One region of the Paenibacillus sp. GCM10027628 genome, then DNA from elsewhere that is predicted to be linked to it. Evidence: a T-box and tRNA genes for the amino acid it is inferred to sense, from the RefSeq annotation. Region 1 holds a T-box; the other holds one or more tRNA genes.
What was found. A T-box is a leader RNA that pairs with one kind of tRNA and senses whether it is charged. The one in region 1 lies ahead of ileS (isoleucine--tRNA ligase), so its partner is inferred to be a tRNA-Ile.
Positions count from the first base shown of each region.

Region 2: it has a tRNA-Ile gene. The T-box ahead of ileS (isoleucine--tRNA ligase) is inferred to sense a tRNA for this amino acid. The anticodon was not compared.

Region 1 is NZ_JBHTHA010000002.1:21,087-32,930, forward strand. Features, by position in the region: gene ACFQZT_RS01335 (aminotransferase A) at 1-305, opposite strand, end outside; gene ACFQZT_RS01340 (RluA family pseudouridine synthase) at 332-1,288, opposite strand; gene lspA (signal peptidase II) at 1,263-1,781, opposite strand; gene ACFQZT_RS01350 (TraR/DksA C4-type zinc finger protein) at 1,931-2,662, shown strand; gene ileS (isoleucine--tRNA ligase) at 2,723-5,491, opposite strand; T-box leader at 5,736-5,981, opposite strand; gene ACFQZT_RS01360 (DivIVA domain-containing protein) at 6,077-6,553, opposite strand; gene ACFQZT_RS01365 (YlmH family RNA-binding protein) at 6,669-7,451, opposite strand; gene ACFQZT_RS01370 (YggT family protein) at 7,454-7,693, opposite strand; gene ACFQZT_RS01375 (cell division protein SepF) at 7,759-8,181, opposite strand; gene ACFQZT_RS01380 (YggS family pyridoxal phosphate-dependent enzyme) at 8,211-8,897, opposite strand; gene pgeF (peptidoglycan editing factor PgeF) at 8,942-9,787, opposite strand; gene ACFQZT_RS01390 (YlmC/YmxH family sporulation protein) at 9,905-10,204, opposite strand; gene sigG (RNA polymerase sporulation sigma factor SigG) at 10,345-11,127, opposite strand; gene sigE (RNA polymerase sporulation sigma factor SigE) at 11,321-11,844, opposite strand, start outside.
Region 2 is NZ_JBHTHA010000036.1:358,903-370,746, reverse strand. Features, by position in the region: gene ACFQZT_RS24730 (efflux RND transporter periplasmic adaptor subunit) at 1-140, shown strand, start outside; gene ACFQZT_RS34020 (hypothetical protein) at 153-1,895, shown strand; gene ACFQZT_RS24715 (2'-5' RNA ligase family protein) at 1,947-2,459, opposite strand; gene ACFQZT_RS24710 (hypothetical protein) at 2,608-2,772, shown strand; tRNA gene ACFQZT_RS24705 (tRNA-Met) at 2,863-2,939, shown strand; tRNA gene ACFQZT_RS24700 (tRNA-Ile) at 2,954-3,027, shown strand; gene ACFQZT_RS24695 (DUF1906 domain-containing protein) at 3,312-4,049, shown strand; gene ACFQZT_RS24690 (hypothetical protein) at 4,102-5,241, opposite strand; gene ACFQZT_RS24685 (Na+/H+ antiporter NhaC family protein) at 5,474-6,826, shown strand; tRNA gene ACFQZT_RS24680 (tRNA-Val) at 6,871-6,943, shown strand; gene ACFQZT_RS24675 (hypothetical protein) at 7,105-7,587, opposite strand; gene ACFQZT_RS24670 (hypothetical protein) at 8,227-8,442, opposite strand; gene ACFQZT_RS24665 (hypothetical protein) at 8,628-8,822, shown strand; gene ACFQZT_RS24660 (hypothetical protein) at 8,888-9,178, opposite strand; gene ACFQZT_RS24655 (alpha/beta-type small acid-soluble spore protein) at 9,372-9,581, opposite strand; gene ACFQZT_RS24650 (hypothetical protein) at 9,738-9,893, opposite strand; gene ACFQZT_RS24645 (hypothetical protein) at 10,223-10,549, shown strand; gene ACFQZT_RS24640 (superoxide dismutase family protein) at 10,726-11,277, shown strand; gene ACFQZT_RS24635 (hypothetical protein) at 11,301-11,810, shown strand.

The DNA of each region.
Region 1 (11,844 bases):
ACAGCTTCACTTGCGCCAACCGTTACAATAATTTCATCCGCTGCGCGGTATTGCTGACCGTATTTATTACGAACGAAGCCTGATGCTGCTTCACGAAGCTCAAGCAAGCCGGGATTTGGTGTATAGACCGTTTTATTTTGTTCCAAAGCCCGTTGTCCCGCTTCGATAATATGCCGCGGCGTTGGAAAATCGGGCTGGCCTATCGTTAATGTCAATGCACCCGGTATGGTGCTTACAAGGTTGGATATTTTGCGTATGCCTGAGATCTGGATCTCTTTCACTTGTGGATTAATAAGATGTTCCATCCGATTCACTCCCCCATGGATGAATGCTACGATGTCCTTAAAATATGGAGGAGATGCTCCATATCCGCAGGAAGCGGCGCTTCAAACTGCAGCGTTTCCCCCGTTCTCGGATGAACGAAGCCGAGAGCCGCAGCATGCAGGGCTTGCCCGCTTGTTTCCATCGTGATGCCTTTGCTTCTACCGTACATCGGATCCCCGACAAGCGGATGACCAATGAATTTCATATGGACTCTGATTTGATGGGTCCGACCGGTTTCGAGCTTCAACTCCACCAATGTGCAATCGGCGAAACGCTCCAACACAACAAAATGAGTTACTGCGTGTTTGCTATTGCGATCGGTTACCGTATACATCTTGCGGTCCTGCGTATCTCTGCCGATTGGCGCATCAATCGTCCCATGCTCATGCTGGATCGTACCATGAACGATGGCTACATATTTGCGGTGTACGGTATGTGCTTTTAGCTGATCGGCCAAACTCGCATGTGCCTTATCGTTCTTCGCTGCCATAATCAAGCCGGAAGTGTCTTTATCGATTCGATGCACAATACCGGGACGAAGCTCGCCGTTAATACCGGATAAATCTTTACAATGATACATCAGCGCATTCACCAATGTACCTGAATTATGGCCTGGGGCCGGATGTACGACAAGTCCTCTGGGTTTATTGACGACGATTACATCCGAATCTTCAAACACAACGTTCAAGGGAATGTCCTCCGCTTTAAGTTCCACTCCCGTTGGTTCCGGAATGTTCAAAGCGATTACATCATTTTCCGAGAGTTTGTAATTCGGCTTAATAGCTTTTCCGTTAACCTTCACATGACCGTCTTTCACCCATTGCTGCACTTGTGTTCGGGATACATCTTCCTCTAAGGCTTCTGTAATAAATTTATCGATACGCTCACTTGCATACTGCCGTTCAACCGTCCATTCCACAGCTTCACTGAGCGCTGATTCAGGAGAGGTCTGGTTTGTGTTCATGTGTTGCTCCTTTTTTCTCTTTTCTCCAAACGAGCAGCGATTCTAAGAAAATCAGGATAACCCCAATTACAATGGCCGAATCAGCTACATTGAAAATCGGATAAATGTAATAAATCGCTTTGCCGAACAAGGTGAAATCGAACGTAAATTGCAAGAAGTCAACGACTTCCCCGAACAGCGCCCGATCCAAAAAGTTGCCTAGCGCACCGCCTAAAAGCAAACTAAGCGCGAATGACAGCAATACTTTGCCTTCACGGATGGTGCGACGTATGTACCAAAGGATACCGATTACAACGACCAGTGTGATGATAATGAAAAACCATCTTTGATTTTGTAAAATGCCGAAGGCCGCGCCGCGGTTGCGATGCGAGGTGATAACGAAAAACTCACCGAGTATGGAACGTTCTTCACCGATGGGAATACGTTTCACAATCATCCATTTGGTGGCTTGATCAAGCAAGAATACAATTAACGCATACAAGTAATACTTCACGTTATTTCCTCCTAAAAGTTTTCCGAAAAAAACGATCTTCATCAGCACTAACTAGTCCCTTATATTCAAGGAATTACCTCACTAAAAAAAGCTTCCGCTCGGCACTATAACGGTATGGAACATTCCGCAAGAAGGGAGCTGTGCCGATGATGACCCATTTGACCGAGCAGCAACTAAGAGAATTAAATCTGCAGCTATTGGAGGAAAAGCTTGATCTTGAACGTCATTTTGATTCAAATGACAATTTTGGCTTGTCCCGTTCATTTATAGACAGCACCGGCGAGCTTTCGATGTATGACAACCATCCCGGCGACATTGCTTCAGAAATCTATGAGCGAGAAAAAGATATTTCTTTAAATGAGCATGCTGAATTTCATCTTCGTCAAGTGAATGAAGCGTTGGCTCATATGGACCGAGGCGATTACGGCGTTTGCGTATTTTGCAAAAGCCCCATACCTTTTGAGCGACTGCAAGCCATACCAACCACACTCTACTGTCTTGAGCATGTGCCTGATCCGGAAGAGTCCGAACGCCGTCCAGTTGAAGAGCGAGTACTCTATCCGCCGTTTGGTCGAACAAGCTTTGACGAGCGCAATGACGAAACCGAATTCGACGGTGAAGATGCATGGCAAATCGTCGAAAGCTGGGGAACTTCCAATAGTCCCGCGTTTGCGGAAGACCCGAACGTCGGAGACTATAATGAAATGTACATTGAAGCCGACGAGCATGAAGGCTTCGTTGAATCATTTGAAAGCTTCGTCGCAACCGACATGTATGGCGATCACGTGACAATCGTTCGAAGCAAGGCATACCGCGATTACTTGCACAATGGCGAAGGCGATCCCTTGCTCGAGCCTGAAGACTCTTACGATCGCGATTAAATTTACAACAGGACAAACGAGCTTCGCTCATTTGACGAAAGCTCGTTTGTACCCGTTGGACTACTCTTGATAATGAGCCGTTACGACATCATTGCATCGGACGCAAAGCGTTGGATGCTCTTTACTGTGCCCAACCTCTGGCGTCACTATCCAGCAGCGCTCGCACTTCTCGCCTTCAGCCACAGCAATTACAATCGCTGTATCCTTCGACTGATAAGCGCCTTCCGGCACTGCCGTGCCCGGCTCATGCACCTCAACTGCCGATACAATGAACAATTGATCCAATTGTTCGAATTGGTTCAACAAGCCGTAGACACGCTCATTCGGATAAAGGTGAACAGCAGCTCCAAGAGAGTTTCCGATCACTTTCTCTTTCCTTGCTTCTTCCAGCGCCTTCAGCACTTCATCTCTAACATCCAAGAAACTGTCCCACTTCTTTTCCAGTTCCTCATTGTAAAGATTCGTCTGCTCTTCAGGCAATTCTGCAATCTGCACACTGTTCTGTTCTACTCCCGGAATGTACTTCCATACTTCATCAGCGGTAAAAGCCAGAATCGGAGAAATCAATTTCGTGATCGCCGTGAGCGCCTCGTACAATACCGTTTGTGAGGCTTTGCGCGCTGCATCATTCGGAGCGCCCGCGTATAGACGATCCTTGATAACATCCAGATAGAAAGAGCTCATTTCTACAGCGCAGAAATGGTGGATCATTTGATAAACTACATGGAACTCATAATTTTCATAGGCTTTCACGACTTTTTCAATCATCCGATTCAGACGGATCAATGCATAACGGTCTAGCTCTGATAAGCTTTCCGGAGCAACGCGATCTGTGGCCGGATCAAAATGGCTCAAGTTACCGAGCAGGAAACGCAGCGTGTTACGAATTTTGCGATATACTTCGGTTGTTTGATTCAAAATGTTATCCGAAATCCGGTGATCCGATTGATAATCGACAGAAGATACCCATAAACGGAGGATATCGGCGCCAAGCTTGCCGGCCACTTGCGTCGGGTCAATCGTGTTGCCGATCGATTTGGACATTTTACGTCCTTCCCCGTCAAGCGTAAAGCCATGACTAAGAATGCCTTTATAAGGTGATTGGCCTCTTACAGCGACACCGGTAATCAAGGAAGAATTAAACCATCCGCGGTATTGGTCGGAACCTTCCAAATACAGATCAGCCGGCCATTGCAGTTCCGGACGTGCTTCAAGAACCGCTGCATGACTTGAACCGGAATCGAACCAGACGTCCATGATATCCGTTTCTTTGCGGAAATCGCCATGACCACACTTTGCGCACGATGTTCCGTGAGGCAGCAATTCCTTTTCATCCTTGATAAACCAAGCATTCGATCCTTCTTTGGCAAACAATTGCGCCACATGTTCGATTGTTTGCTCGTTCACCAGCGGTTCATTACAACTGCGGCAGTAGAAGATCGGAATCGGAACGCCCCAAGCGCGTTGTCTCGAAATACACCAGTCGCCACGCTCGGCGATCATGTTGTGCAAGCGAACTTCGCCCCATGTCGGCGTCCAATTCACTTTTTTGATTTCTTCAAGCATCTCGTTTCTAAATTTATCGATGGAAGCAAACCACTGTTCCGTCGCCCGATAAATAACAGGCTTTTTCGTACGCCAATCATGGGCATATTGATGCTGGATTTCCCCTGCTTTAAGCAGCAGTCCGACTTCCTGCAGCTTCTCAATGACGAGTTTGCCGCCTTTTTCATAGAACAGACCTTCGAATCCTGGCGCTTCTGCCGTAAAATGACCTTGATCATCAACCGGACAAAGCACGCCGATATTGTAGCGCTGACCAATCGCGAAGTCGTCCTCTCCATGGCCCGGAGCCGTGTGTACGCAGCCCGTACCCGCTTCCAGCGTGACATGCTCGCCAACCATGACCAGTGATTCCCGATCGTAGAAAGGATGCTGACAAGTCGCGTATTCCAGCTCACTGCCCTTCACTGTGGACAATACATTGTAATCCGTCCAGCCAATTTCTTTGGCAGCAGCTTCTACCAAGCCTTGTGCCAGCACATATTTTTTACCGTCAGCTTGTACAACCGCATAATCGAATTCTGGGTGCAAAGAAATCCCTAAGTTCGCCGGTAAAGTCCAAGGTGTGGTTGTCCAGATCACAATAGCAGCATCCTGCGGCAGTTTGCCTTTGCCGTCTTTTACAGGGAAAGCCACATAGATGGAGGATGATGTCTTTTCTCTATATTCGATTTCCGCTTCGGCAAGCGCACTTTCGGAAGACGGAGACCAATAAACTGGCTTCAAGCCCTTGTAGATATAGCCTTTATGCACCATCTGACCGAAAACGCGGATTTGCTGCGCTTCATACTCAGCTTGCAGGGTAATGTACGGGTTCTTCCAGTCGCCGCGAATACCTAGTCGTTTAAATTGGCTCTTCTGTTTCTCCACCCATTGAAGCGCATATTCTTCGCAATATTTGCGGAACTCGTGGACGGACATTTTTTTGCGGTCCACTTTACCGCCATTGGTGATGGCCTGCTCAATCGGCAAGCCGTGTGTGTCCCAGCCCGGAACATAAGGCGCATCATAACCTTGAAGGGTTTTGAAGCGAACGATGATGTCTTTCAATACCTTGTTCAGAGCATGTCCGATATGAATATCGCCATTCGCGTACGGAGGCCCGTCATGCAAAATGAATTTTTCGCGGCCTTTACGGCTCTCTTGTACTTTAGCGTAGATATCCTCCGCTTCCCAGCGTTCTTGAATTTTCGGTTCCGCTTGCGGCAAATTACCTCTCATTGGGAACTCGGTTTGCAATAAATTCAATGTTTTTCCATAATCCATGTTCAACCACTCCATTCCTGCCATTCAACTAAATTAATAAAATAAGAGCTAAAAAAGTTCGCTTTCAGAACCGAGAAGGTTGGACGATATCTGGAGAAGGAGGAACGGAGCGTAGTGATTTGCTACGTGAGTACCGGACTTCCCAGATTCGTTCAAGATTCGATGTCGAGTAACCTTCTAGAAATGCTTCGTTATCAAAGTGGACTTTTTTAACAACCTATAATACAAAAAAACCTCTCATCCCAAAAGGGACGAGAAGCTCATCTCGCGGTACCACCCTCGTTAAAAAGCTGATGAAGCAAGCCATGAGGCGTGCATCCATAAAACTCTCTCACTCGTCCATGGATAACGGCATGACCCGATTCTCTCTACTCATTTCAAGAGACGCTCCTGGGGGATATTCGGCACGCTGCAGAGATTAGGCTCACACCAAAACCCTAATTCGCTGTCACTGCGGTAACGTCCTACTCGTTCCAATCATCGCTTTGCATTCAATACATTTAACAGGAGTATAACGAATTCATTAGGCATAGTCAATAAGATCAATCCCCCAATAAAATTCGCCATGACCACTTAGAGACTCACTTACTCTGCTTGATGATCCATCTGCATGCTTTGCCAGCCTTCGTTATTCAAGAGCTCCAGCTGAGCTTCCAGCAAAGTCCGAAACCGCGTGCGGTAAATGGAGGCTTGCTTCTTCAGCTCCTCGATCTCGAGAGCAACCTTACGGGAACGAGCCAGCGATTCGTTAATGATACGGTCTGCGTTCTTCTCTGCCTCTTTCAGGATGAGCTGCGCCTCTTTCTTGGCGTTGTTTTTCACCTCATCCGCAGCCTCTTGAGCAACGATAATCGTCTTGCTGAGCGTCTCCTCGATATTCGAAAAATGATCCAATCGTTCTTGCAAGGTTACTGTTTGATTATGCAGATCTTTATTCTCTCGAATCAGCGCCTCGTAATCTTTGATCACCTGGTCCAAAAATTCATTGACTTGATCCTCGTCATAACCGCGGAAAGAGCGGGAAAATTCCTTGTTATGTATGTCAAGCGGTGTTAATGGCATTCGTGCCCCTCCTTAGAGTTTTCGTAGATAACTTGCTTCGCAAGCAATCCGGTACATGATCAGTTCGACAGAAACCAATAAATTCCTGCATCGTTCGCGGATAAATTATCCGCTGTCACGCATATTTGCCGATCTTCACACGAATCCGCCCTTTTTTGGTAACACCTTCCACCTCAAGCACCTTAAAACGTCCGAATCCTTGCAATGACACCATATCCCCTTCTTTGAGCGGTTTGCTCGGATCCTCTTCCAACTTCCAATTGACGCGGCAGCGCCCAGCTTGGATCGGAATTAGCACCTTGGCCCTGCTTAGTCTGAAAACATCGCTGACAATGCCATCCATTCGCAGCGAAGCCACGGATAAGTTAAGTTCTTCCAGCTGCACCTTGGCCAGCTCAAGCTTATCCAAAGGCAACAGCTCCGTTTGTACGTGCACCCGGTGTACCTGCGACAAATTCAAGTGCAAGTAATCGGCTGCATCTTTGGCTACGAGACAGTGACAGCCACCCTCTATAACATGAATATCGCCAACCTTGTCTCGCTTCATGCCGAGTCCAAGAATGGCGCCCATGTAATCTCCATGTTCTAAGGTCAAAAATTTCCCGTCTCCAGACGATACGGACAATACGGCGATGCCCATGTCTTCATCGTCTAATGCGCGGTAATCCGGTGCGATTATCGCTCTTTTGCGTTCGGCGGCCGGATAGCCACCATCCATGCGGCAATGCACATCCGGATGGCGGTTCACTAACGTGTTCAAGATAAAGGCTTGTCTTGGATCCAAAAAGTCCGTCCGCTTCACGGCATGCTGCTCAGCGGCTCGCTCCACCCATTCCAAAGCCTTATCGACAAAATGATGTTCATCCGGATGAAAATGACCATAAATTTCTTTTTGCAAGGTTAGAACACTCCAACGATAAAATCAAGTACGGCCACAATTCCCATCACCACAAAGCGCAATGCGATGAGAGCTACGATTGGCGAAAAATCAATAAACCCTACACTCGGAATAATTTTTCGGAATGGACGTAAATAAGGCTCAACTAATTTCCCAAGAAGATCCCCGATAAAGCTTTCTCGCGCGTTAGGAAACCAGGAGAGAATCAAATATCCAATAATCATAAAATAATAAATTTCCATCAAAATGCCTAGATAATAGTGAACGTAGTCCACGTATGCATTCACCTCTATGTCAGGATATGCGTCTATTCCTCACCCATCATTTCAGAGATATGACCGTGAATATCAACAGAATCCGGAGTGCAGAGGAAGATATTCGGTCCGAGCTTGGATATAGACCCATTTAAAGCATATACCGTTCCGCTTAAGAAATCCACTATGCGGACGGCTTGATCCCCGCGTACCCGCTGCAGATTCACCACGACCGCTCTTCGAGATCGAAGATGATCGGCGATATCTTGAGTTTCTTCATAGGTGCGGGGTTCGCTCAGCACAACACGGGCATTTTTCTGCGAATGAATGCTGACGACGTTGGCTTTATTTTTACTACGCATTTCATACGGATTGGTTTCAGGTTCTTCGGTTGCTTCTACAATTCGTTCCCGTTCCACAATCTCTTCTTCTTCTTGAAGGCCAAGAAAATTCATAAATTTGTTCATAACACCCACTGCTATTCCCTCCTTGTCTTATCGAGTATTCAAAGTTCTTTACCTACTAAAATGGTTCCTAATCTCACCCAGGTAGCCCCTTCTTCTATGGCCACTTCAAAATCGCCCGACATCCCCATCGAAAGTCCGGTGATCTTATAAGAGAAGATTTTCTGATTGTTCAAGCGGTCGCGAAGCTCTCTTAGGCCTCTGAAAACTGGTCTCGTCGCTTCGGCTTCCATTTCATAAGGAGCCATAGTCATCAAACCGGCGATATGTATGTTTTTCATTTGGCTTATTTCCTTGGCAAAGTCAAGAAGATTTTCCGGAGCCATTCCGTATTTGGACTCTTCACCTGAAACGTTGACTTGCAGCAAACAATTTACTTGGATTCCTAGAGCTGCAGCTTGCTTGTCCAATTCTTTGGCGAGCGATATGCGGTCCAGCGAATGGATATAGGCGAACTTGCCTATAACATCTTTTACTTTATTCGTCTGCAGATGTCCGATGAAATGCCAGGTTCCACGCTCGTGCAGGGCCTCCCATTTGGGCTTCACATCCTGCCAACGGTTCTCACCGATATGTTGGAGTCCTTCGTCCAATACAGTTTTCGTTGTCTCCAGCGAAACATATTTCGTAACAGCGATCACTTTAACTTCATCTTCGCGACGTCCGGACCGCTGACACGCAGCTTCGATTCGTGCATGAACATCTTGTATGCGTTCACGTAAACTCAATTTGTAAGACACCTCAATTCAACACGTGGCCTGAACAGGACTTCTTATTTAAGCCCGATCCAAGCAACCATTCTCCCTGTAACTCCGCCTTCTTTTCGATGTGAAAAAAACGTATCAGTGCTACAGCTCGTACATAACTGAGTTACTTCGATATGTGACGACAAAATTCCTGCTTGTTCAATCAAAATTCGGTTTAATTCTTGTAAATTCAGCATATACTTCCCGTTCTCTTTGCTTTGAATGATTGGGTAAGCTTGATCCGGAGAACTTCCAATGTCTGAGAGCGCCTCATATACCCGCGAAGCAACCATGTCATCCACCTCGTAACAGCAAACGCCAATGGATGGCCCAATGGCAGCACGAATATGTTCAGGCCGGCTACCAAAAGTATGTGTCATTAAGGATATTGTAGCCATGGAAATTTTTAGTACCGTTCCTTTCCAGCCGGCATGCGCAAGTCCAACAGCACGATTGACAGGGTCATAAAAATAGAGAGGTACGCAATCCGCAAACTGGGCGCAAAGGACAATGCCTTTCTCATTGGTGATAAATCCATCTTTGGCTTGGATCGCGCCTTCCCGCGTCAAACGGCCCATGCCCTTCTCTTGATTACTTACAACAATGACTTCTTTGCCATGCACTTGCTCCGCATACGTAAAAGATTCGAAAGGCAGGCCAATAGCCTTAGCTAATAACAATCGATTCTCAACCACATGCTCAGGTACATCGTTCACATGAAGTCCGCAATTCATAGACGTATACGGCGACTCACTAACCCCTCCATGTCGCGAGGTAAAGCCGGCCGTTAACTCCGGGTACTGCTTCATCCAGCTATCTATCGTAAAAAGGACTGGCTGATCATCCTTTTTTTGTTCCACGAATGGTTCCACTATGGTCTCTCCCTTTATCATCGATCTCCCCTATTACTTTATCATAAAATGGAAAGACACACGATAGACGCTCGGCCACGCCGCCATAGCAGCTGCCTTTATCACGTGTGTCTTGTATCAATTTCGAAATTGCCGGTTGTACTCATACACCTGCTCATTTTCCTCGGTTTGACGGTAAGGTCTTGCATCTTCGAGTTTCACGAGCACGACATCTGCGCCGATTTTCACAATATGTTTCCATGGAATAATGACATCCGTTCCGGAGCCAAACAATCCGAAAAATCGGCTTTGGTTCGGCACGACAATCGATTCAATACGGCCTTGACGCAAATCAAGCTCTAAATCGCTGATTTGACCTAACTTTTTGCCATCCACAATATTAATAACATCCTTTGTCTGGAAATCGGATATTTTCATGAGGCTGTTCACCACGAATCTTCAAAGGATTTTGCCTTGCTTTGTACTAGTATATGTAGGAGGTGGGCAAAATGTCCTGCAAACCAAAAAAAGACCTTCACGGCTCGTCTACAGCCGATCCAGTCTTTATGTTAACAGCTTTATGTTTTCACATGTTTCTGCATCTGGGAGATGGCCGACTTCTCCAGCCTCGATACCTGCGCTTGGGAAATGCCAATCTCGTCGGCGACTTCCATCTGCGTCTTGCCTTCGAAGAATCGCATGGACAGAATCATCTTCTCCCTTGCATTCAGCTTCCGCATCGCTTCCCGCAGCGCAATGCCTTCGATCCAGGACATGTCCTTGTTGCGCTCATCACTGATCTGATCCATGACATAGATCGGATCCCCGCCATCATGATAAATCGGCTCGAATAATGACACGGGATCTTGAATCGCATCCAGTGCAAACACGACATCCTCTTTGGGGACATTCAGCGCTTCCGATATTTCATAAATGGTCGGTTCGCGCGAATTTTGGTTCGTTAAGCTATCTCTAACCTGTAACGCTTTGTAAGCAATATCCCTTAAGGAACGAGATACCCGGATCGGGTTATTATCGCGCAAGTAACGGCGAATCTCACCGATGATCATCGGGACTGCATAAGTGGAAAATTTGACATTTTGGCTCAAATCAAAGTTATCAATGGCTTTCATTAAGCCAATGCAACCGACCTGGAAGAGATCGTCCACATATTCTCCCCGGTTATTGAACCGCTGAATCACGCTGAGAACCAGCCTAAGGTTCCCGTTCACTAATTTCTCTCTTGCAGCTCGCTCCTGTTTTGTCTGCAGCTCGGCGAATAACTCGCGCATTTCAGCATTGGTCAGAACAGGCAGTTTGGCGGTATCAACACCACATATCTCGACTTTATTTCGGGTCACCGTGATTACCTCCCAAGGAGAAACATTAATGTTAATTATCCCCCTGAGCGATTGATTTATTCGTGCCCAAACCTCCTTGCCCCGACTTGACAAAAGGGTTTGAACTTGCTCCCTCCCGTGACTGCTGAACAAATTCGACATCGGCTCCAGAAAAAAAATTTTTACATGGAAAAAGAGAGGTTACCCTCTCTTCTTAGACCATTTTATTAAACTCCTTACGGAGCCGTTTAATAATGCGCTTTTCCAGCCTGGATATGTAGGACTGCGAAATACCAAGCAAATCCGCAACATCCTTCTGCGTCTTCTCTTCACCGTCCTGCAAACCAAAACGCAATTCCATAATAATGCGTTCCCGCTCCGTTAGCTTGTCGAGCGCTTTATGCAGCAGTTTCCGGTCCACCTGCTCCTCGATATTGCGGTAGATCGTATCGTTCTCCGTCCCAAGAACGTCGGATAGTAGGAGTTCGTTGCCATCCCAGTCGATGTTAAGCGGCTCGTCGAAGGAGACTTCGGTACGAATTTTGCTGTTACGGCGCAAATACATGAGAATTTCATTTTCTATGCAGCGTGAAGCGTAGGTAGCGAGTTTAATTTTCTTCTCGGGATCAAAGGTGTTGACGGCTTTAATCAATCCGATCGCGCCAATGGAGACCAAGTCCTCTATATTGATGCCTGTATTCTCGAATTTTCTAGCTATATAGACAACCAATCGCAGAT
Region 2 (11,844 bases), on a different contig from region 1:
TTCAAAAGCGTAAAGTTGAATTGGGCCGCCTTAATGAGACGAATCAAGAAATTATTTCCGGGGTTAAAGAGGGCGAGACACTCGTCATTTCCGGTCAGCATCAACTTAAAGATCAAGACAAAGTGAAAGTATCGAATTAGGAGGAGAAACAATTGAACAAGACTATGAAAAAATCCCTGGCCACCATCGCACTTTCCGCCGCGCTTCTTACAACAGCAGCTTTCCCGGCCTGGGCAGCTGAGCCATCTAGTGCCGTGAACGCAGCAATTGCGGCGCAGAACAACATTGTCAGCTATAATCTAAAGGATCAAATCGATGTTGAAATCAAAAGTATCCTAAATGAGCATAATTCTGATACAACGAAACTCGGTGCTGTCGTCCGTATAAAAAATACAGGTAACAAAGTTACCCGGGTTCCTGACTATGAACTGCGAGTCCGCATGGCTGATGGCGTGGAATATACGCTCCAACCAAGTTCGAAAAATCCAAAATCCGTTCAGCCCAAAAGCCAACAAGAGCTGAGCTATATGTCTACGGTTGACCGGAGTGACGATGTCGCCCTGACGGATATCAGCTTTGTCGATGTGGATTTGGAAGTATATCCGAAGAAAGAAACGACATTATTGACAGTTGCTGCCGATGCCGGAATGGTGTGGAACGGTAGCGACAGCGCCATCACAAAACAATCGGCTATTTTGAAATGGGGCGAAGCCTTCACGCTTCCATCCCTGCATTCACAGGTCCTTTTTGCACCGATTGATATTCATAAGGAAATTACGGCAAAAGGAGTATCCACAGTTGTTCAAATTCAAGCCGTGAATCCTACGAACGAGCGCCAAACCGTTCCTAGCTTTGGCATCGACGGCAAGACAGAGAACAAAGTATACTCGGGCGATCGTGCGGAAGCAGCCGTAACATTGGAACCTGGTGAAAAGAAATATGTGCATATTGTCATTCCAAGTGATCTGGACACTGAATTCTCAAGCTTGAATGTTGTAACGCCGGAGAAATTCGCCTCCACGGGTGGTGACGATACGTACAGGGTAGGTCGTGTGAATATTCTGTTACCTACCGGCGCTGTAACTCAAGGTGTTATTCCTGCTCCGGACTACAAGCTGGGAACTCCGGTAAAATTGGATTCTACGAATAAATTTGTGCCGTCGAATGTAGATGTTACACTTGAAGAGCTTCATATAACAAAAAATGAAGATGACGGCTTCAATACGGCTGTTGCAAAATTCAAGCTGACTAACAACAGCGATAGACCGATCCCGATCCCTGCGATCCAAACGGAATTGGTTAGTAAAGATGGTTTTGCTTATGCTGGAAGCAGACAGGCAAAAACTGCAATTAGTGTTGTTCCTAAAGCTTCCTACGTTGTGAGCTATGCTTATGCTTTACCTTCATCTGAGACAGGAGAAGGGCTGAAAATGAACTTGTACAGCAATCAAGCCAGTGGGGAAACTTCCTATAAGTCACTGCTTGCGACTGCGAAAGTGCCAGTTCAGACAAATGATGTAACAGACGATGTGCTTAAGGTGTACCCTTATGATGTGAAGATCAAAGATTGGTCCATCTCGGCTATATTCCAAGGAAACATGACTTATAACTATAAATTGAAACTTGATCTGGATATCGTATCGGATAAACAAGTAACTGCCGATTCATTTAATTCTAAGCTCTTGTTCGAATTGTACAACAATACCGGAGACCCTGTAGGCAGTTCAACACAGGCTTTATCGGGTGAAGGTCGCTTGTTTAATGGCACCAATACGATAACGTTAAACGTTAATTCCGGACAGCTTGATTTCCCATTGACCGTCAAAGTATTCGAGACTTTTGCCGGTGAAAACGGTGAAACCGTAAAACGTCTGTTGACAACATTTAAGCAATGAGATAAAAGCCGCAAGAAATGCTCAAAATCGAGCTTTTCTTGCGGCTTTTTTTCATCCACGGAGCAGGAACGTCTGATAAACGGTCCATGCTCCATTTTCAGTTTGGTACAGTAGATGCACGCGATCAACACGGGATCGGTAATCAACCGTGGTTGTTTTAAGACTGGATAATACGTCGTGCAGTTCGTCGTCACCTAACTGTTGACCGATCGTGAGATGAGGATTGAATGTGAAAGTCCTATTCGTTTCCACCAGTTCCTCCGTGCAAATGGCCTGGTGCAGGTTTATCATATTTGTCGTGTCCGCGAGTGCTAAATAAATGACATTGTTGACAGGGTAGAAGGAAGAGAACCGATTGAATTCAATCTCGAAAGGAGCAATGGATCTTGTTACTTGTTCCAATCGATCCACTGCGGATGCAAGCTGCATTTCGTCCCATTCTTCTTTTTCCCGGATTGTCAGATGCGGTTGAATGAAATTATAGTGAGGATCATACCGTTTTCTGTAGCTGTTGGCAGCGTCTTGAACTTGCTTGGATGGAAAAATGGCGATTCCGCAGTTCATATTGATTCCTCCTTTAGATTGAGTGTTCTCTTATTATACCGCTTTCCTGCTTTTTCTAAAACTGCAGGAATTGAAATAACGCCTCATAAGCAGAACCCTTTTTGGTTATGATAGGGATATCGATCATAAATAAACGGAGTGAACACATATGCATTGGATTTATTGGGCCAAACTTTACGATTCCAAATTCCAAGCCGGTTGTTTGGCAAAGCGAATGGAAGAGGATTGGTGGATTTACGGTTACGAATGCCCGCAAGAAGTCGAAGTATATAAATCCAAAAAAGGTCGCTTTGGCGTCCGCTTCAGCACCTGATTTTTCCAATAGTGCCAATAAAATTATGCTTGACTTTCCACACGCGGTTGGTGTATATTTATTTTTGTCGCTGTAATCGGCAACCAATGACGCGGGGTGGAGCAGCTCGGTAGCTCGTCGGGCTCATAACCCGAAGGCCGCAGGTTCAAATCCTGCCCCCGCAACCAAATCACTTGTATTTGGGCCTATAGCTCAGTTGGTTAGAGCGGTCGGCTCATAACCGATTGGTCGGGGGTTCGAGTCCCTCTGGGCCCATATGATGAAACTCTTGCAAATGCAAGAGTTTTTTTATCACATAAGAAAGTATAAGTTTTCGGTTCCCGAAAACCGCTTTCTTATTGGCGATAAAACCAACCTCTAAGCGCGGTCGCTCATCATTGAGTGGCCTCGATAGAGGTTTTCTCATTTTTGTTGAGAGTTTTTTGGTTATTTGTTGAAACGGGCGACCTAGTTTTACATAATTAAGGTAGGCGTCAGTTGCATTGTTCCCTATGCCAGCATATTTTATATGAAACTAGTAGAAGGGAAGGGTGTTTGAAATGACCAAAGGATTCGATTGCTCGACGCCACTAACGGCGCAAACGGCAGCGGCTTTCTTCAAGGATGGTTACAGGTTCGTTGCCAGATATCTCGTTCCGAGCGGATTTAAAGCATTAACGAAAGCGGAAGCGCAGACCATTTCGGAGGCGGGTTTGCAAATTGTCTCCGTTTTTGAAACGACGGCGAGCCGAGCGCTCGGCGGACGCACTGCCGGACTAGAGGACGGGGCTACAGCCTTACAGGTAGCTAATGCGGTTGGTCAACCAGCAGGCAGTTGCATTTACTTCGCGGTTGACTTTGACGCCACCGTAGGGCAAATGCCGGCAGTCCTTGCTTACATCCGAGCTGCGAGTGAAGCGACTCCAGGTTATTTTACCGGTGTATACGGTTCTTATGACGTTGTCGAGGCGGTACGCGCGGCAGGCGCTTGTTCTCGATTTTGGCAGACATATGCCTGGAGCAGAGGCAGCAAGTCGACCTTCTTGAATCTGTACCAATTCGAGAACGATGTGACGGCTCATGGCATCGGCGTGGACTTTGATGAATCTTACGGAAATGAAGGTTGGTGGCAATTGCAAGCGAAACCGGTAACCTACCCGCTATCCGTTCAAGACGCCAATATTCTTATTCCATTTCTTGCAGCCGGATATAATGCAACCAATTCTTCAGCCGCTCGTGACGAATTCCATCGTATGGCAAATGAGCTGCGTAAAGCGTCCGGCCAGCCGGAGGAATAAAAAAGCCTGCTCGCTAGTTGTATGCACACGCTGGCCAGAGAGCAGGCTTTCATCATTGAATTTCTGCGCTGCGTATGTACCAGCGCGCCTCTGGCGAGACTCTTTCAAGGTGAAAGAGGACTCGCCTTTTTCGCGTCGCGTTCGAGTCTTCCGGCGTAGCCGAAACGTCTACCGCGGCGTCTAGCTTCAGGAGCTGGGATGTATCCAGCTCCGGGAATTTGGACAATCTGCGCATAGTTCGCATATGCACAGCTTGTTCTTGCCCGGTGGTGACTTGCAGCAGTTGCAGGTCACCTTGATTCGCCGCGGTGATCCATACGTCGATCAGCGCCCAAGGCGAGAGCTTGCTGACGTATTCGTCCAGCAAGCCGGCGGCCCGGTGCACCATGACCTGGTGCGCCGGATCACTGGAACGGGAGCGATGGGTGACGCTCCCGAGGAAATGGATGCAGAAATGACCGTTGAAGTCATTTCCGGGAATGCCATCTCCTCCGTGCGGCATGCCATGCATAGAACCGGCCAGCGTACGGCCATTCAACTTCACGAGGACCGCTCTGCGGTCCCAGCTCCAGGCGCCGCCATAAATGGTTTTGAGCGTTGCGGAGTCGGTCTTCGTGAGCGGCTGCACATCCGCATGACTGGAGCCCGCGCGGCGCTGACCCTCAAAGCTAAGACCGCTCTCGATGTCAGTGATCGTAAATTTGCTGTATTTAGGCAGCACCTTGCTGGCCTGCTCCCAAGGGAGCAATTCCCCATAGTGCTTAGATCTTAGCGTTTGTACCTGAATGGACAACCGTTCCTGCATACGAGGAGGAACCTGCAGAATGATTTTTCGGGAAAGATCAACGACCTCGCCTTTGGCGGTAACCCCAAAGTTCCAGGTATGCCCATTCTTTTCAAAAGAAAGGGTGGTATCGGGGAGCAATGGCTCATCGAACGGAGCTCCGGGTACGCCTGCTTCGAGTTCCTTTATCATTTTTTTGTCGGTAAACTTGGCTTCAGTCTGATAGGTGGACCGGTTCGTCGCTTTAACGATAAGTCGCAAAGGGACGGCACTTGCGGGATCTTCTTTCAATTGTAAGGAGCTATTCGCAGCAACGCTGCCCGTTTGCAAACCGGTTGTCAGCAGGGGGAGCAGCATAAATACGAAGAACAGCTTTCTGAGCAAGCTGTGTGCTCGGAATCGATACATAATTAGGCGTCCTCCTGTAAGGTATCTACGAAGCAATGGATGGAGGCCTTGCATTCAGGCTCCACAGTCAAGTTTTTACTTAAAATGACTAAATTATGAACCGAAAAAAGACATATCGAAACGGCAAATAAAAGAAAAATGGTACATGCCCATCAAATTAGATTTGTGCTAAAATAGCTGAAGTATGTTGTCAAATAATCAAGCAAACATGTAAGTGAGGTCAGGAAACGACATGTTAACGAAAAACCAGCTAAGTTTAACGGTTACTATTACAATTATTGGACTTGCTATCGCATATTTGTTGCATGTTCCTTTAGTTTTCGGCTTTGTATTGGGTCTTTTTACATTAATTGCATTTAGTTTGCGGAGCGGGACAGCATGGTCGGTTATTGCGAGAAATATGTGGATTGGGATAAAACATACCAAAGAAGTAATCTGGATACTTGCACTTGTAGGCCTGGTCATCCCTACTTGGACAGCCAGCGGAACAATTCCTTACATGATTGATAAGGGAATATCATTCATTAATCCTAGTTATTTTCTTACTTTTTCATTTCTGCTCTCGGCTATAATTTCGATGTTGTTGGGGACTTCTACGGGCACCCTTAGTTCAGTTGGCATTCCTTTGGTCGGGATTGGTCTTCTGCTGCAGATTCCTCTCCCTCTGGCAGCAGGTGCATTGGTGTCCGGAGCCTTTGTTGGTGATCGAACATCTCCGTTCTCAAGCGCTAATCAACTAGTTGCAGCCTCCGCAGGTGTATCCGTAAAAACGCAATTCCAATCCCTACTGCCAACAACCGTTGGCGCTCTGGTTCTCTCGATCGTTTTTTTCTTGTCCAAAGATTTAAGCGGAAGCTGGCACTACAGTGAAATCGCTTCTCTTAAGCCGCAATTCGACCGGGGATATCATTATACGCCTTGGCTTGTGCTGCCCGTACTTATTTTGCTTAGCTCCATATTGCTACGTTTGAAGTCAAAATATGGCTTCCTGCTTTCGATAGCATTTGCGATTGTCCTAGGTACCCTCCTACAGCATATAGGCTTTCGTGATTGGCTTCATTACATATGGCTGGGCTACCAATCCACTACAATCGCATCGCTGCATACTAAGGGACTATCCAGCATGATAGAATTGATTGTTCTGATTGGTCTGGCAGGCGCATATAACGGTATACTTGAAGAGAGTCGCGTTCTTCAGCCTTATATGCAAAAATTGCTAGGCGATAAGTCAAGCACGCTTTTCGGGGCTACTGTGCGGACGTCGCTACTTGGGCTTGGTCTGGGGCTGGTTGCCTGTACGCAAACGCTGCCCATTATGATGACGGGACGAAGCTTGTTGCCGTTCTGGGAGAAACGTTATCTTCGAAGTCATCTCGCTCGTGTCGTCGCGGATTCCAGCTTGATCTTTGCTGCAATGGTCCCTTGGAATATGCTAGCTATTGTTTGTGGAACCATAGTTGGCGTACCGGTCGAGCAGTATGTAATATGTGCACCTTTTCTTTGGGCATTGCCAGTTTGTACGTTATTATGGTCGTTTTGGATAGGACAAAAACAAAGTCAAAAAGAAATGTTGAAAAAATGTTGACATTCATCTTGATCCTTGGTATATTACTAATTGTCCTCAAAAACGACTTGTTAGCTCAGCTGGGAGAGCACCATCTTGACAGGGTGGGGGTCAGTGGTTCGAGCCCACTACAGGTCATACATCTTATCAGAGCGAAAAGCCTTGTAAATCAGGGCTTTTTCTTTTTGTCCGTTTGATTTGAAGGTTTAGGAGTAGATCCGAATCTTTCAAGTGTTGCAGGTTTGATCCCAAGAAATGAAGTAAGGGGAGGGAGAAAAAGAGAGACGATAGAGGAAGTTTTAACGAAGTCGCCTTTTTACGATGAACATAATTAGCTTTTCTATAAAATGAAATAGAACTCCGGTAACGATACCTGTTACTAATCCTGTAATGATGTATGTTCCTAAAAATTTTTGGCTAGACCCAGGAACACCCCCAATTATAAGTCCGAAAAAGAATCCAGTAAGTTTGTACTCTAATGGATTACCTTTACGTGCGATTACACTGTAATTAAATGCGTGCCACATTGCGAAGCTGTAAGCAGCAGGGAAAAATAATGTTGGATTTTCCATAAATAACAAATTGGCCTTTTTAAAATTCCCTGAAAAGACGTAAAAAATGATACTATTCAGTTTAGCACGAATCAAGAATAATACACTATAAACCATAAAAGCTAACCCAATGATTTTGTTGCCTAGATAAAGATGGCCTAAACCCGGCATAGCAATAGACCAAATTAATGCAATAAATTTATTTTTATGAGTTGTTTCTTCTTGGATCATTTGTATAGGTCCTTCCAAAGTTTTATTTGTTATAGAATCCCCAGAGTACCCCGGTTATAAACCTCATCCTATTTGTAAAATAATAAAGGAACAGTGCTTTTCACTGTTCCCTGACAGGGTACCAAGGTAAACCTACAAGGTTGAGCACTGCCGATAACACGAGCAGCAATAACCTGCGAGCAGATCCAGGAATCAGAGGGTTTCTTGTCCAACTGATCAATATTAAATCAGGCTGCTGAACAGCTTTGACACGAGCCATTCCTCTCACCTCGATTCTTTTTAAATTCTATATATAAAATGCGCAGTAGATTTATAATGTGCTAAAAAAGGCGGGGTTGGTGATGAATTAAAAAGGAGTTTCCCTAGAAATGAAATTTAGACCTACAACGGTGTGAGGTTGTAAGTCTAATTTTCTATATGAAAAGAAGGAGAAAAAAAGGTTCGTTATTAGAATAGCTAATGCAGATTAACCCAACCTTAAAAATAAATAATAATTGCGTGAAAGAAGAGTGCACGAAAATAAAGAGCAGAAGATGAAACAAAAGAGTTTATGATCAATACTAATAAACAAAACCCCGTAGCCTAAAAAAGCTGCGGAGTTTCTCTACGTGCTTGTTTCTTGTCCACTTTTTCCCTGAGTCAATGCGTTTGACGCTCGGGATGGCATATTTCTTGAATTAAAGGCGACATGAAAGCAAGTTCATTTTGAAAGTTAATTTCTATGTAATGATCAATGGTGTCTAATACTTCGCTTAATCGCCATTGACTAAACATGATATCATTCTGAACGGCATTATATTTATTTTCTAGTTTGCTTATTTTGAATCCTCTGTAATTATCGTAGATTGTTCTCATTATTCCATCTCCTTCACTTTGATGTATATATTAAATTAACACCAAATGAGAATTAATGGAAGAGGTGTAAATTGAGAGAATATGTCTATTCGTGACAGTTTCGTTGAAGATTTTTTATTAGACTTTCATCTTCCAACGATTTATGGTAACTTGTTAATCATTAGAGCATGGGAGGAACGAAGGAAATGGCTAAGCAGCAACATAGATGGAATTTGCGATTAAAAAGCAGTAACGTTTATTTGGGGACCGTTTATTTGGGAGATCCTCTCCCGGAAGTGGAAGATGTGATCATGATCGGCGATAAGAAGTACACGATTCTGGAGCTTGGCAGCTCAAAGGATGCAGGCGATGTATTTGTTGAAGAAGTGAAAAAGAAGTGATGATTGGATGAAGCGCCAGCCTAGACGGTAGAATCCGTTAGGTGGCGCTTTTCTTATTTTAGGGGTTAGGTAATATTGTATAGGGAGGCAAGACAATCCACGAACATTCGATTGTATTCCTCACGGGTGTAATCCTTGTTGCAAGCGATGTCTCTTCCTAGAAATTGAAACCAGGTGATTTCGGTTGCTTCTTTTTTGTACACGAACTTTTCGTGTTGAATGAGAAAGGTCTCGTTTTCAAAATAGGGCACGTTGTCGAATTGAAGCTCGGCTTCGCCAACTTTCTCACTAACCAATGTGGCCAAGAGAATAAGCATCCGGTAGGGGTCACGGAAAATTTCATATTGTTCGGTCACGCTAAGCTCTCCTTTAAGTTACGTCGTAAGGCTATCATACTAGAAGCAACTTACGATGAAAATGGCTTGGAGCAAACTAGTGAGAATATTGAAGGATTTCAAGATGATTTCGAAGAAAAAGGAAAAGACTGTTATTCACTCTAAGGAGGATGGAGTGATACAGTCTTTTTGTGCTTGCTCCTACATCAAAGGATTAGCGTTTGAAGCTGGACAGTTGTTGTTCAGCGATTTGCACCAATCGCTTGGTGATGTTGCCGCCAATGGCACCAGCATCACGAGTAGCTAAGTTACCGTTGTAGCCATTTGGGGAGAGAGGAACACCAATTTCCTGAGCGACTTCTAACTTTAGTTGATCCAATGCTGCCTTTGCTTGTTGCACGACTAAAGTGTTGTTGTTAGCCATTCAAAATCATCTCCTTTTTTTTGGTACACTAGTATTATTTGAATGTTCAGATTATTTATACGCTTCATTTTAAAAAAATTACAATTGTGCTTTTTCCTACATTTCAACATAAATAAACCCCCTCTAATGAAGAGGGGGACACTTGTATATTAAGAATTATTCTTCTTCGGATTCCGAACTTTCCTCAGCTGCTGCAGCTTCCTGGACAGCATCAGTTTCTTCCTCGATTGTTTCTTCGCTGACTACGTCTTCAGCGGATTCTTCGACGATTTCTTCTTCGTTCACGGATACTACTTCTTCCTCTTGGCTCATTTAGTCACCTCCTCCGATACGTATAGTATCATGATAACGCTTTCTTAATAATTGGACAAGTAGGGGGAAGGCTCAAAAATACGATTTAACAGAAACTTAATGTGATTGTCACATTACGCGAATATCCCCGTCAGATGCTGTCGGAAGATGATCTATAAAGTTGAATGCACAGCGAGAAAAGTAAGGATCCATACGATGATATCGTGTGATACATAACGTATTAAGTTTGAATGGTGCAAGGGTAGCCGTTCCGAGAAAGCTTACATAGCATGTTTTGTCCTCATTTGAATATATATGAGGCAAAGCAAAACTCAGTAGGAGGAATCCAAATGAATCGGTCCGATGTTATTTTGGAACTTCAGCTCGTGCCTGAATTGTTAAAGCAAGCCGAAGCTATTTATGTGGATGCGGTTAATGATCTGGCTTTGGCCAAGCATCAATTGTTGGCCAAAGAATGCGAGATCATCGGGGAAGGATTGGTAACGGGGAAGAACGAGCTGCAACGTCAAGCTGAGCTGTGGCTGTACACCAAAGAATTGCAGCAGCAAGTTCTACGTATGGAAGCAACTGTTGAGCACACGAAAGTTGAGTTCCATTTTTACAAACGGAAGCTGGAGAATCTACAAACGATCGCAAAGTTGATGACTATATTGTAATCATTTGGGGCTCCTGCATATCTGGAAAGAGTCTGCAATCGTGGTATTGCAGGCTTTTCTTAATTTTAATGGAAGATAACTTAAATTTTGTTCCTTCCGACGTTTACAGGTGAAACCAGTTGCGCATCCTAAGGGTAGTTTTTGTATAACGTCTAGCAACTAGGAGGAACTTTCCCATGAAGTCAATGAATATCCTAATGTCCGCCAGTTTGGCCGTGCTTATGCTTAGCGGCTGTCAATCTGCTCAAAACGTAGCGACGGCAAATGCGGAAGCTCCGCCACAAGAAATTAACGTACCATTGATTGGCACTACGGGACAAACGATAGGAACCGCTAAACTTACAGCAGTCCAAGAGGGAGTACGGATTGAGGTTCAAGCCAGCGGATTGAAGCCAGGTTTACATGGTCTGCACGTTCATGAGAAGGCTGTCTGCGAGGCGCCGACTTTTGAATCCGCAGGAGCCCACCTGAATCCTACTCATAAGCAGCATGGGTTCAACAATCCCAAAGGGTATCACGCGGGAGATTTGCCAAATATGCTCGTTGATGAGCAGGGCAACGGGAGATTCGACGCAATTTCGAAAAGTGTTGTTCTTCTTCCGGACAAGCCCAATTCATTGCTGAAACCGGGGGGCACCAGCATCGTCATTCATGAACAAGTGGATGATTATAAAACAGACCCATCTGGCAACTCCGGTAAACGCATTGCTTGCGGAGCGGTGAAATAATTGAAGGGACGGTCAGAAACAACATGATTAAGACACAGGACCTGAAATTACAAATTGACGAGTTGACCAAACAAAATGACATGGTGCTCATAGAGCTGGAACATGTTAAGAAAATGTTGATGAACACGGGGAGTTCGCAAAGCTCAGGTTACGGACAAGGCCAAAATCAGGCTCAAAACGATGACCAGAATTCCGGTCAAAATGAACAATTCTCAAACTCGAACCAACAAAGCCAAGGCCAAAATCAAGCTCAGAATCAAGGACAAAGTCAAATCCAGGGACAAAATCAGAATGCCAATCAACAAAGTTCTAATGGACAACAAGTATCGGATCTAGCGTACGAATTGTTGAAAATAAAGGATCTAGTTGAGAAGCTGGAGCAGAAAACGTCGCAATACGTAAGCAGTCAGACCAATGGTTCTTTAACCGAAAAAGATGCAGTTAATCTGGTACTTACTCTGATGAATGGTATGGTGGATTGGGCAAGCGAATTTGTTTCGTCAAAAGCCTCCTCCAACGGACAAGTACAGTAAGACAAATGTCTTCTCAATGACAAAAGAGCCGCTC